Regions from separate parts of the Metasolibacillus sp. FSL H7-0170 genome, predicted to be linked through region 1. Evidence: riboswitches for the same ligand, from Rfam matches in the RefSeq annotation. Region 1 holds a riboswitch; each other region holds the start of a gene.

Region 1 (3,176 bases):
ATATCTTGCTCTGGTAATAAATAATTCATAATGCTGAAAATAGATTTTTTCATTTCACCAGCGTATTCTGTACCACCGATTAAAATCACTTTCTTTTCTAATGAAACAATAATGAATGTTTCTGAATTTGTTCCATCAACAGTTGGATCTGCTTTAAAGTTTGGTGCAGAAACAATTGTAAAGTCTGTTGTATGTGTAGCAAGCTCCTCGGCAGTTGGGCGGATAAATAATTGATGGCAGAATAAATTATGCCATGCATATTCATTAATAACTTTAATACCGATTTGTGAATCTTTATCTGCACCAGCAAAACCATTAAATACGAAAAGCTCGTCGCGTTCTTTTAAATAATTAACTACCTTTACATATAGTTTTTCAAACACTTCAGAAGAAATTGGACGGTTTACTTTTCCCCAGTCAATTTTATCTTTCGTGCTTTCTTCTTCTACTGTATATTTATCTTTAGGAGAACGACCAGTATATTTGCCTGTTTCAGCACGTAATGCACCGTCAACAGTTAGAATTGCTTCTCCACGAGATGTTGCTTTTTCTACTAACTGTGGAACAGAAAGTTGAACATGAATATTTGTACCGTTTAATAAATCTTTCAGTTCGTTTGCAATTTCTACTGAATTCATCGCTTAAAACCATCCTTTTATTTATAATATTCCCAAGTTTGGTGGGAATTCATTTCTTTTAACTACAAAAAGTATAACACATTAAATGAAATAGTCTATACTAATTCGAGAGAAATTTATGAAATTTTTAGTCGGTAAATCGGAAAAAATGAATGGATGTGTATAGTATTTGACAGCGCAAAAAAAATTATGTATTATATGAAATTGAACGGATACTCTTATCCCGAGCTGGTGGAGGGTCAGGCCCCATGAAGCCCGGCAACCTGCATGACTTTTCACATCATGCGTTGGTGCCAACCTGATGCAAGGAGCTTTCTCCTTGAACGATAAGAGTGAAAGGGAACGAAAATACAATCCTTTCTCTCATGCTTATGAGTGAAAGGTTTTTTTATTGCCTAAAAAAGTTCATCATTGAAAAACCTAGTTGACAAACTAGCTGTCTAGCACTGCGCTTGAAACGATTCGCAACGCTCACTATTATATAGATAAATGCTTAAACAGCAAGACAGCCTTAAACTTAAGACGATGATAAAACTTTTCTTTATGACTATACCTTTCAAAAACCTTGTGTTAAGAGGCGGTAATGGTTTGAGTTGATTCCATATTCATGGGCAGCCATTATGAAAACGATTGATGCACAAAAGTGTAGTGAATCATTAACTGTCTGTAAAAGCCGAAGTGGCGAAGTTTGATAAAGAATGGATGAAATACTCTTCTATTATATTAAAGCATCGCTTAAAAGCTTGACATGGGTAAGGAGTACCGTATCATATTCGCAGGAACTATAGGAGGAAACAAAATGACAAATCGTAGACTATTTACATCTGAAAGTGTTACTGAAGGACATCCAGATAAAATTTGCGACCAAATCTCAGATGCAATTTTGGACGCCATTTTAGCTGAAGATCCAAATGCTCGTGTAGCATGTGAAACAACGGTAACGACAGGACTAGTACTAGTGGCAGGAGAAATTACGACTTCTACTTATGTAGATATTAAAGGAATTGTACGTGACACTGTAGCAGAGATTGGCTATACGCGTGGTAAATATGGCTTCGATGCTGAAAACTTAGCAGTGCTTGTAGCAATTGGCGAACAATCACCTGATATTGCACAAGGCGTAGACCAAGCTCTTGAGGCACGTGAAGGCTCAATGTCAGACGAGGCGATTGAAGCAATTGGTGCAGGTGACCAAGGATTAATGTTTGGGTATGCATGTAACGAAACACCAGAGCTAATGCCGCTACCAATTAGCTTGGCGCATAAGCTAGCGCGCCGTTTAACAGAAGTGCGAAAATCAGGTGAACTAAAATATTTACGTCCAGATGGAAAAACACAAGTAACGGTTGAGTACGATGAAAATAATGTACCAGTACGTGTAGATACAATTGTTATTTCAACACAGCATGATGAAGAAGTAACATTGGATCAAATTCAAGCAGATTTAAAGCGTGTTGTAATTGCACCAGTTGTACCAGCTGAGCTATTAGATGAAGCAACAAAATATTTTATTAATCCGACAGGTCGCTTTGTTATCGGTGGACCAAAGGGCGATGCCGGTTTAACAGGTCGCAAAATCATTGTGGATACTTACGGAGGCTATGCGCGACATGGTGGTGGGGCATTCTCAGGTAAGGATGCGACAAAAGTAGACCGCTCTGCGGCTTACGCAGCGCGTTATGTGGCAAAAAATATCGTTGCTGCTGGTTTAGCAGACCGTGCAGAAGTACAGCTTGCTTATGCAATCGGTGTGGCACAGCCTGTATCAATTGCTGTAGATACATTTGGTACGGGAACAGTGCCATCTTCTCAAATTGTAGAATGGGTCCGTGAGCTCTTTGATTTACGCCCAGCAGGTATTATTAAAATGTTAGATTTACGCCGACCAATCTTTAAACAAACTGCAGCTTATGGACATTTCGGTCGTACAGATTTGAATGTACCTTGGGAGCAAACAGATAAAGCAGACGTATTAAAGGAAAAAGCAGCATTATTAGTGAAATAATAGTGAAGGGGTTGTCCGAAAGCAGGCAGACGTGCTGCTTTCAGACAGCTCTTTTTTTATATAGATTCAGAGCGGAAGTGTAGTGACAAATCTTATTTATAGCGATAGCAAGGTGCCAGATGCAAATGAAGTGAGTGCTCCTGTGGTGTTGACAATAAATAGTCAACATCCTCGTCGCAAGGGAGGGTGTGCTCTTGCGGTGTTGACAATAAATAGTCAACATCCTCGTCGCAAGGGAGGGGGTGCTCTTGCGGTGTTGACAATAAATAGTCAACATCCTCGTCGCAAGGGAGGGGGTGCTCCTGCGGTAGTAACAATAAATTGTTACTATCCTCGTCGCAAACAAATATGTAAAGTCCCTTTACATATTTGTTTGCAATGATTTATAATATTGGCCTTTTTCTACATATTCACGAATAATGCGATCCATGTCTTCACGATCCTCTGCATTTACTTCGCGTACGACCTTTGCGGGACGCCCCATTGCGAGCATATTTGGTGGTATTTTTTTACCTGGGGGAACGAGACTGCCC
Region 2 (3,176 bases), 290 kb from region 1:
TGTAATTGGTTTTGCAGTGCCGTTTATTGTTTTAACATTTTTCATCGGTTCATCCAAATGGATTGTAGGCAAAACGGGAATCATTATGAAAGTGGGAGGGATTATGATGATTCTTATGGGCATCCTTTTATTCTTCGGGCTAATGCCTCGTTTAAGCGCTTTTTTATTAAGGTTAATTGATGGAACATGGCTATCTAATTTAGGATAGGAGGGAGCATATAGTAGTGAAAAAAGTAGTATTAAGCTTATTTTTAATTGCAATGGTTGTTTATGCATTAGTTGAATATATATCAGCTCATTCTAGTCGAGTAAGTACAAATACACCTGTTATTTCTTCTAATACTGATATGGAAATTACAGAGACAAATAATGTAGGTATTAGACGTGGGAATATTGCGCCTAATTTTACGTTGGAAACACTGGAAGGTGAGACTCTTTCACTTTCAGAATTTAAGGGGAAAAAGGTATTCCTAAATTTTTGGGCTACTTGGTGTCCACCTTGTCGAGCAGAGATGCCGGATATACAAAAATTTTCTGAAGACGAGGATGTGCTCGTTTTCGCTATTAATTTAACGCATACAGAAGATTCTTTAATAACTGTTAATAATTTCATTCAAGATAAAGGGTTCACTTCTCCAGTTTTAATTGATAAAAATGGAGAAGTCGCTGAACTGTTTCGGGTTCAGGCCTATCCGACATCTTATATGATTGATTCAAACGGGAGAATTCAGTACGTGGCATTAGGCGCACTGAATTACGATTTGATGGTTAAAGAGTTTAGGAAGTTAAAGTAATTGGGGGTGTCATTTTGAAACAAAAGATTTTAGTAGTTGAAGATGACCAAATGATTCGTAATTTAATTAAGATTTATTTACAAAAAGAAGGATATGAAGTGGTGGAAGCAACGGATGGAGAAATGGCGAAGCATGTATTTCTAACTGAGCATCCATGCTTAATTATTTTGGATTTAATGCTTCCAAAAATCAGTGGAGAACAATTATGTGAGTGGATTAAAGAGCAAGAAAGAAATGAAGTATCTATTATTATGTTAAGCGCAAAAGTACAAACTGCCGATAAAATTCATGGGCTTCGATTAGGTGCAGATGGTTATATAACAAAGCCGTTTGACCCAGAAGAATTGCTTGCTCATGTAGAAGCGATATTAAGGAGAACAGGTCAATTTTGTCAAAAAATTTCATACGGTGGGTTATGCATTAAACCAAGAAAGGGGGAGGTTGTTTTATATAATTAAAAAATTCACCTAACAAAACACGAATTCCAATTACTGTATTATTTTATGGAGAATCCGAACATTGTCATACCGCGTGAAAACTTGTTGGAGCACTTATATCCACATCTTGAAAAAGAGGTGATGGAAAGAACCATTGATGCACATATAAAAAAACTTCGCGAAAAGATTGAAGAGAATTCTAGTAAGCCAAAAAGGATTCAAACAGTTCGTGGAATGGGGTATAAATTTGTTACGGAATAAACTGACGTTGTTTTTTGCCAAAGAAGTTTTATGGCGCTTAACTTTAGCGAATAGTTTCATAATCATTGCTTTTATTCTAGATAGGTTCAAGCAATGGAAATATTTGTTTTTACATAGTAGTAATATATAGGGTACAAAAGAATGATTATCTCGAGAGATAATAGGAGTATTTTATATAAAATATGCCGAATTTAGCATATAAAAAGGCATAAGAGGGAATTTGCCCAATTATTGTAGTAGCGATAATTTATCCTTTATCTATGCAAGCACCCTGAGAGTAAGAGGAATAAATTAAAAAATTAATTCATATAAAACTTGTAGGATAAGAAGGGATATGCTACAATAAAAAATAATTTCATAGCTTATCGAGAGAGATTGAGGGATTTGGCCCGATGACGTCTCAGCAACCAGCTACATGTAGTATGGTGCTAATTCCAATGGGCGATAGCCTTAAAGATGAGCGTAAACGATTAATAGGAATCGAAGCTCTCTTTGTAAAAAGGGGGCTTTTTTATTTTAAAGAAAGCAGGGATGTACAATGACAAATGATTTACTACAGGCAATTGAAGTATTAAAGGGGAAGAAATGGGTGGATTTAACACATACATTCGGGCCAGATTCCCCTCATTTTTTCATGTTTGAGGATGCGAAGTTTGAAACGCTGTTTTCACATGATGAAGGCTTTTTTGCGCAGCAATTTTCATTCCCAGGTCAATATGGTACACATATTGACCCACCGATTCATTTCGTGCGTGATACACGCTACTTAGATGAGTTAAATTTGAAGGAGCTTGTGCTACCACTCGTTGTTGTTGATAAGTCAAAGGAAGCGAAGGAGGATAATGATTTCACTTTAAGTGTACAGGATATTTTAGCGTTCGAGGCTGAGCATGGTGAAATTGAAGCAGGTACATTTGTTGCCTTGCGCACAGATTGGAGTAAGCGCTGGCCGGATAAAGAAGCATTTAATAACAAAGATAAGGAAGGGAATAATCATATTCCAGGCTGGGGTTTAGAGGCACTACAGTTTTTATTTAAAGAGCGTAAAGTGAGTGCTGTTGGACATGAAACATTTGATACTGATTCTGCTGCAGATTTCCTCAGAAATGGTAAGCTTGAGGGAGAATATTTTGTACTTGAGCAAGATACGTATCAAATCGAGCTATTAACCAATTTAGATCAGCTTCCAGCAAAGGGAGCCGTTATTTTTAATATCGTACCAAAGCCGGAAAAAGCATCTGGCTTCCCAGTGCGCTCATTTGCAATTTTACCTTAAATAAGGGAGGAGGGCTAAGAAGTTGTCCGAAAAGTCCATTTTGTTTTGCCACCGCATTGAAATCAGTGTTTTCATCGCTTCCCTTTTACTGAAGGATAACACTGCTAAAGCCAATGTTCATCCCATTTTTAAAAGAGGAGTTTTCTATTTATATGAATCAGCATTTTGCGAAGCATCATCGCTACTGTCCAAAATGCCGGCTATGCACGGCTTTTTGGACAGTCCCACGCTACCTCTCCTTTTTAAGAATGCACACGTAAAATAGTAATTCTTCTTGAAATAGCCGTTATTTTTTCTCGTTTAGAGTGGCTATAAATTCTTTTGTTGTGTTGTAAATGTATTGGATTTCTTTAGTGGAAAGCCCCTTTAATAGCTCTTGCTGATAATATATCAACGTTTCCTTTGTTT
Region 3 (3,176 bases), 660 kb from region 1:
CTTCCCTATTTTTGCGCGTTTCCGTGGTGGCAAAGCCGTAGCAACTTCTGCAGGTGTTGTGCTAGGATATGCATGGCCATTATTTTTACTACTTTTTGTCGTATTTTTCATTACGCTAAAGCTTACAAAAATGGTCAGCCTCACATCTATGATTGTTGCACTCATCGCCCTTATTTATAGCATAGTTTACTTAGTATTAACAGGTGATTTTGCCTTATTTATTTTAATTGCCATTTTATTTACGTTTATCGTTTATCGTCACAGAGAAAATATTAAACGGATTAAGGCAGGTACAGAGCCGAAAGTGAAATGGATTTAAACTACAATAGAGTTGTCTGAAAGCGGAATAACGTGTTGCTTTCAGACAATTTTTGTTTTTAAAACGAACGAGTAAAATATTGTGCTAAAGATGCCTTAGTCCACCTCTCATGCATGTAATTAATCTTCGCTTGCAATGACTCTCAAAGCAATTTACTGTTACTACCCTGTGAAATCCGCTAAAATATAAGTATAAATGTATGTCGGAGGCTATTGTCATGAAAATAGTATTAACAGATGCAGCGATTAATTGGTTTCAAAAAGAAATGGAAGTACAACAAGGAGATTATGTACGATTTTATGCAAGATACGGTGGTTCTTCCCCTTTTCATGAAGGCTTTTCACTCGGTATGAACCGCGAATTCCCTCATGAAATTGGCGTAGACACAGTTGTTGAAGGTGTTCATTATTATATCGAACGCAATGATGAATGGTTTTTCAATGAGCATGATTTATATGTAAGTGTGGATGAACAGCTCGATGAATTAGCTTATGAGTATAAAAAAGCCTAAATCAAGATAAATAGCGATGGAATTCGTCTGAAAATTCATTTTGAGACGGCTCCATCGCTTTAATATAAATGCTAAATTAAATTACGTCCTCTAGCATTCAACTAGCTTGTTAAATATGATATTCGATTTCTTCCTCAACAAAATCCCATTTATATGGTGTTTCTTGGTATACGTAATAGTTCAGCCAATTGTAGAACAATAAATGTGAATGTGCACGCCACGTGTTTTTCGGCGCTTTAGTAGGATCATCATTTGGAAAGTAATTAATCGGTACTTCTACATTATCTCCCTTTGCCACATCTCGCTCATACTCATCTGCAAGCGTTGTCGCGTCATATTCTAAATGACCTGTAATCATAATTTGCTTGTTGTCTTTAGACTGTACAATGAAGACACCAGCATCATCAGAATAGCTAAGTAAGCGTAAATCTGGATGCGCGCGAACTTCCTCTATCGATACCGATGTATGTCTTGAATGTGGTGCTACGTATTCGTCACTAAAGCCACGCACTAAATCGACAGTTAAATCTGTAATGACGTGCGAATAGACACCAGAGCATTTTTTCGGTAACTCGAATTTTCCAATGCCATAATGATGGTAGAGGGCAGCCTGAGCGCCCCAACATATATTCATAATCGATGTGACGTTTAATTTTGCCCATTCCATAATATCCGTTATTTCTTTCCAATAAATAACGTCCTCAAACTCCATTCGTTCAATTGGTGCGCCTGTAATTATCATCCCATCAAATCGGCGGTGTTTGATTTCGTTAAATGTCGTATAAAACGATTGTAAATGCGATTTTGAAACATTTTTTGACTCATATGTCGCTGTATTTAAAAATGTCACATTCACTTGTAATGGTGTATTTCCTAACAAACGTAATAATTGCAACTCCGTTTTCTCTTTTTCTGGCATTAGGTTACAAACTAAAATATTTAACGGACGGATTTGCTGTGTTCTCGCACGGTCCTCCTCCATTACGAAAATTTTCTCTTGTCTTAATAGCTCGCCTGCTGGCAATTGCTTCGGAATATTAATTGGCACTTCGCTTCCCCCATTTCTTGAATTAACAAATCAATTATCTTTTGAAGCATGGTTGAATCAGCTAGAGAAGGTAATGCAAAAACCCTCTCATTCCAGTAAAGAGAATGAGAGGGTTTTCGTAATCAAATCCGTTCACTCTTATCTCTCGGGGACAATCCCCGCTGGAATTAGCACCTTTCTAATAAATATTAGAGGTTGCTGAAGCGTCAACGGGCCATGTCCCTCGGCTTCTCTTGATAAGATTTATTAATTTTCATATATTGTAGCATGTGTGTTGCGGTTTGACAATAGGGTTTAAAAAAGCTCCTTCAACAATGTAAATGACTTTGTCCGAGCCTCTTCATCATAAATAGAAGCAGTTACCATTAATTCATCTATTTTTGTGTCTGCAACGAATTTTTCTAATTGTGCTTTGACTGATTGCTGGTCACCAACGAACATATATTGACGTTGCTGCATAATTGCCTGCTTTTCAAATGGTGTCCATATTTCATCCATATTGTCTACAGGTGGCTGAAGTAAATCATGTGTGCGACGAATAATGCTTAAGAAAAGCTGATAGTAAGTTGTTGCCAATTTTTGAGCTTCTTCATCGGTATCGGCAATCATCACATTGACACAAGCGAGCATTTTCGGCTTCTGTAAATGCTCAGAAGGCTGGAATTGTGTACGATAAATATCAATTGCCTGCATTAAATAGTCAGGGGCAAAATGACTTGCAAAGGCATATGGCATACCACGGCGAGCAGCTAGTTCTGCACTAAATAAACTTGAGCCTAACACCCACATTGGCACATTTGCACCAAATCCAGGATAAGCCTTAATGTAATCTGATTCCTGTGCTTTTGCTAAAAAGCGCTCTAGCTCCTCAATATTATCTTCAAAGTCCTCAGCATCACGGCGACGTAGTGCCCTTGCTGTAAAATGGTCTGTACCGGGTGCACGACCTAAGCCTAAATCGATTCGACCTGGGAACATTGCATCAAGTGTTCCAAATTGCTCGGCAATAATTAATGGTGCATGGTTAGGTAGCATAATTCCACCGGAACCGATTCGAATTTCCTTTGTTGCACTAGCCAAATAACTCATGACAACAGAAGTGGCTGAGCTTGCGATGGAACGGCTATTATGATGCTCAGCCACCCAAAAACGTTTATAGCCTAACTGCTCGGCTAAAATAGCTAAACGACGAGAGCGTTCAAATGCTTGGGTTGTAGTTTGACCTTCACTCACAGACACTAAATCTAACACAGAGATCGGTATATTTTTCAACATGATTATCACCTCACTAGTTACTA
Region 4 (3,176 bases), 1.7 Mb from region 1:
TACAGTAAAATCGCAAAAGACTAAATGCAAGAGCATGGGTCACTGTTATTTCCATGTAAACCCTTGCTGTGCAAGGAATTCTTTGATGTATGGACGCTTTTGCTCGATTAAATAATCTGCCATTTGTTTTGTCCATGTAGCTGTTTTTTGATTTGAAGAACGACTTGCATAATAACCTTCCATCGTTGCATCATATTCTTCTAATAATGCATCATACTTAGCCTCGTCATAGGCATTTTCATGAAGTACTGCAGGGACAGGCAAGCGTGGTTTTGTTTCATTGCGCTTTGTCGGAGTACCAATCGTCAGTGCAAATAACGGAAATACACTTTTAGGTAAGTTGAAAAGTTCGCTAATTTCAGCAGGGTTATTACGTGCTCCGCCAATATAGCAAATGCCGTAGCCCTTCGCCTCTGCCGCAACAACAAAATTTTGTGCAAATAAAGATACATCGACTACACCAACAAGTAAATTTTCTGCAGAATCTGTAACGATATCTACACCGTGTTTTTGACCCGCGGCTTGAAGACGCTTAAAGTCAACACAAAATAAGAATGATGCACCCGCTGTTTGAAATTGAAATTCATTTTTTGATAATTCGCCGAGCTTTTGCTTTTTATTTTCATCCGTAACCCAAATAACGCTATATGCTTGCACAAAATGTGAACTTGCTGCCATTTGTGCTGTTTCGATTAAATCCATTACCGTTTCGCGCGGAATTTGTTCCCCTGTATATTTACGCACGGATGCGTGATTGCGTAAAAGTTCTCTAGTATCCATTTTCATCCTCCTAATGACCTGTATTCGTATATTATTTTATACTACTTATATTAAATAACCAATCAAGTTGACTAAATGCTATTATTTTAGCGATTTGTATGAATTAATTAAAAAACAATTACGCCTTGGCTAACTCTCATTTAGATTTTTTTCGAGCTAACTGATGTGAATTAATCTAAATATTCGCGACCTGCGCTACGTTTGGTAGGCCTTCATTCAAAATTTGTGACATCTATTGAAAAAAATTAAAAAATAATAGTTGACTTCTTGGTTTACAATGCTTTATACTCAAACACAACGATGGAACATGAATCAAATACTCTTATCAAGAGTGGCGGAGGGACTAGGCCCTATGATGCCCGGCAACCGGTAAGCGACGAGCTTACAAAGGTGCTAATTCCTACAGATTCGGATTGGAATCTGAAAGATAAGGGGAGGAAAACTTGCTCATTTGCGAACCCTCTTCTTAGGAAGAGGGTTTTTTGTTTTTCTACCCTCCTCAAAAATCCATTAGCCATCGAATACATTTTAGGAGGAACATCATGTCAACACTACGACCAGAAACATTGTTATTACATGGTGGGCAAAAACCCGATCCAGTAACAGGGGCAATTGCCGTACCAATTTATCGTACAACTGCTTATGCATTTAACGATACTGCTCATGCGCAGCGATTATTTGCATTAGAGGAAGCGGGAAATATTTATTCTCGTATTATGAACCCGACTGTTGGGGCATTTGAAGAGCGTGTTGCTTTATTGGAAAAAGGAACAGCAGCAGTAGCACTTTCTTCAGGAATGGCAGCTATCTCATTTTCTATTTTAAACATTGCTGGTGCAGGAGACCATATCGTATCAGCAGGCTCTTTGTACGGCGGTACTTATAATTTATTTGCTACAACTTTGCCACGTTACGGTATTACGACAACATTTGTAGACGAGAGTGACCCGGAAAACTTCCGAGCGGCAATTAACGAAAATACAAAAGCAATTTTTGCAGAAACAATCGGTAATCCAAGCTTAAATGTGCTAGATATTGAAGCGGTTGCTAAAATCGCACATGAGCATGGTATCCCACTAATCCTTGATAATACATTCCCATCACCATATGGCTCTAATCCAATCGAATTCGGGGCGGATGTTGTCATTCATTCGGCAACAAAATGGATTGGTGGGCATGGCACAACAATCGGTGGTATTGTTGTCGATGCAGGGAAATTTGACTGGACACAGGGGAAATTCCCAGGCTTCACAGAGCCTGATACAACATATCACGGCATCCGCTATGGAGTTGATACGGCAACTGCGGCATTCGCTACAAAATTGCGCGTGCAATTGCTGCGAGATTTCGGGCCAACATTAAGTGCAGATTCAGCATTTAACTTTTTACAAGGGTTAGAAACGCTTCATTTGCGTGTAGTAAGACATAATGAAAATGCCGCAAAAGTAGCGGCTCATTTACGTAACCACCCATTCGTGGAATATGTAAACTATAACGGCTTTGAAGATACTGTATCGCATTCATTGGCGAAAAAGTATTTGAAAAATGGTTTTGGCTCTATCATCACTTTCGGTATTAAAGGTGGTAGAGAGGCTGGGCGAACTGTTATTGATAGTGTTAAACTCTTCTCGCATGTAGCAAATGTGGGCGATGCACGCTCGCTTATTATTCACCCAGCATCTACAACACATCAACAATTATCAGCAGAAGAACTTAAAATCGCTGGTGTATCAGAAGAGCTCATTCGCTTATCAATCGGCTTAGAAGCAGTGGAAGATATAGTGGCAGATTTGGACCAAGCGTTAGCATTAGCAGCAAAAAATGCTTAACCTATAGACAAACGCTTGAATACTCATTTGTATAAAGTATCTATATGGTTTTGTTAGATTGTTGCTAAAAATAGGCTGTAGACTGCATCATTTCGCAGTCGCAGCCCCCTACTAAAATATAAAAACTTAATACCTAGTATTTTTATAAGAATTATTGACTTCTTGATTTTTCTCAATTATAATAAAACCAATCTACTTGCAGGGAATTGAAATTCTTTCAATCTCCAACGGATGTTACAGGATGTTGCGATTTTAAGTAAACTTCCACCAAAAATATTGGAGAAATCTGGGTGGTAGTAAACCGAAGCGTAATTGATAAAATAGGATAAATCAAAGGAGTGTTGAATATGGGACGTACATATAGTGCACAAAACATAGCATCTTATATTGTGTATGAATTAAATGAGACATACACCTTCATCAATTCACAAGCAATTCAATTATTATTAGCAAATGTTGAAATGATGTGGATGAAAGTGTTTGGGCATAGTGCGTTTTCAGAATCAACATATGATTTATTAAATGGGTACATTGTAAAGGAAGTATATGATGCGTATATCGAGCATG

Evidence for each region. Region 1 has a riboswitch for S-adenosylmethionine ahead of metK (methionine adenosyltransferase). Riboswitches for the same ligand answer to the same signal wherever they lie in the genome.
Region 2: it holds a riboswitch for S-adenosylmethionine, as region 1 does, so the genes downstream of both, MHH70_RS16445 (cyclase family protein) here and metK (methionine adenosyltransferase) in region 1, are expected to answer to the same signal.
Region 3: it holds a riboswitch for S-adenosylmethionine, as region 1 does, so the genes downstream of both, metA (homoserine O-succinyltransferase) here and metK (methionine adenosyltransferase) in region 1, are expected to answer to the same signal.
Region 4: it holds a riboswitch for S-adenosylmethionine, as region 1 does, so the genes downstream of both, MHH70_RS09620 (O-acetylhomoserine aminocarboxypropyltransferase/cysteine synthase family protein) here and metK (methionine adenosyltransferase) in region 1, are expected to answer to the same signal.

The regions. Positions count from the first base shown of each region.
Region 1 covers NZ_CP151964.1:3,799,834-3,803,009, forward strand. Annotated here, with positions in the region: gene pckA (phosphoenolpyruvate carboxykinase (ATP)) at 1-638, opposite strand, end outside; SAM riboswitch class I at 854-971, shown strand; gene metK (methionine adenosyltransferase) at 1,438-2,643, shown strand; gene MHH70_RS17905 (gamma carbonic anhydrase family protein) at 3,005-3,176, opposite strand, start outside.
Region 2 covers NZ_CP151964.1:3,512,637-3,515,812, forward strand. Annotated here, with positions in the region: gene MHH70_RS16430 (cytochrome c biogenesis protein CcdA) at 1-208, shown strand, start outside; gene MHH70_RS16435 (TlpA disulfide reductase family protein) at 225-794, shown strand; partial or broken gene MHH70_RS16440 (response regulator transcription factor) at 809-1,492, shown strand; SAM riboswitch class I at 1,852-1,955, shown strand; gene MHH70_RS16445 (cyclase family protein) at 2,031-2,768, shown strand; gene MHH70_RS16450 (helix-turn-helix transcriptional regulator) at 3,055-3,176, opposite strand, start outside.
Region 3 covers NZ_CP151964.1:559,757-562,932, forward strand. Annotated here, with positions in the region: gene plsY (glycerol-3-phosphate 1-O-acyltransferase PlsY) at 1-319, shown strand, start outside; gene MHH70_RS02575 (hypothetical protein) at 537-830, shown strand; gene metA (homoserine O-succinyltransferase) at 940-1,878, opposite strand; SAM riboswitch class I at 2,014-2,121, opposite strand; gene MHH70_RS02585 (LLM class flavin-dependent oxidoreductase) at 2,173-3,153, opposite strand.
Region 4 covers NZ_CP151964.1:2,080,445-2,083,620, reverse strand. Annotated here, with positions in the region: gene nfsA (oxygen-insensitive NADPH nitroreductase) at 46-780, opposite strand; SAM riboswitch class I at 1,100-1,214, shown strand; gene MHH70_RS09620 (O-acetylhomoserine aminocarboxypropyltransferase/cysteine synthase family protein) at 1,323-2,609, shown strand; gene MHH70_RS09615 (hypothetical protein) at 2,957-3,176, shown strand, end outside.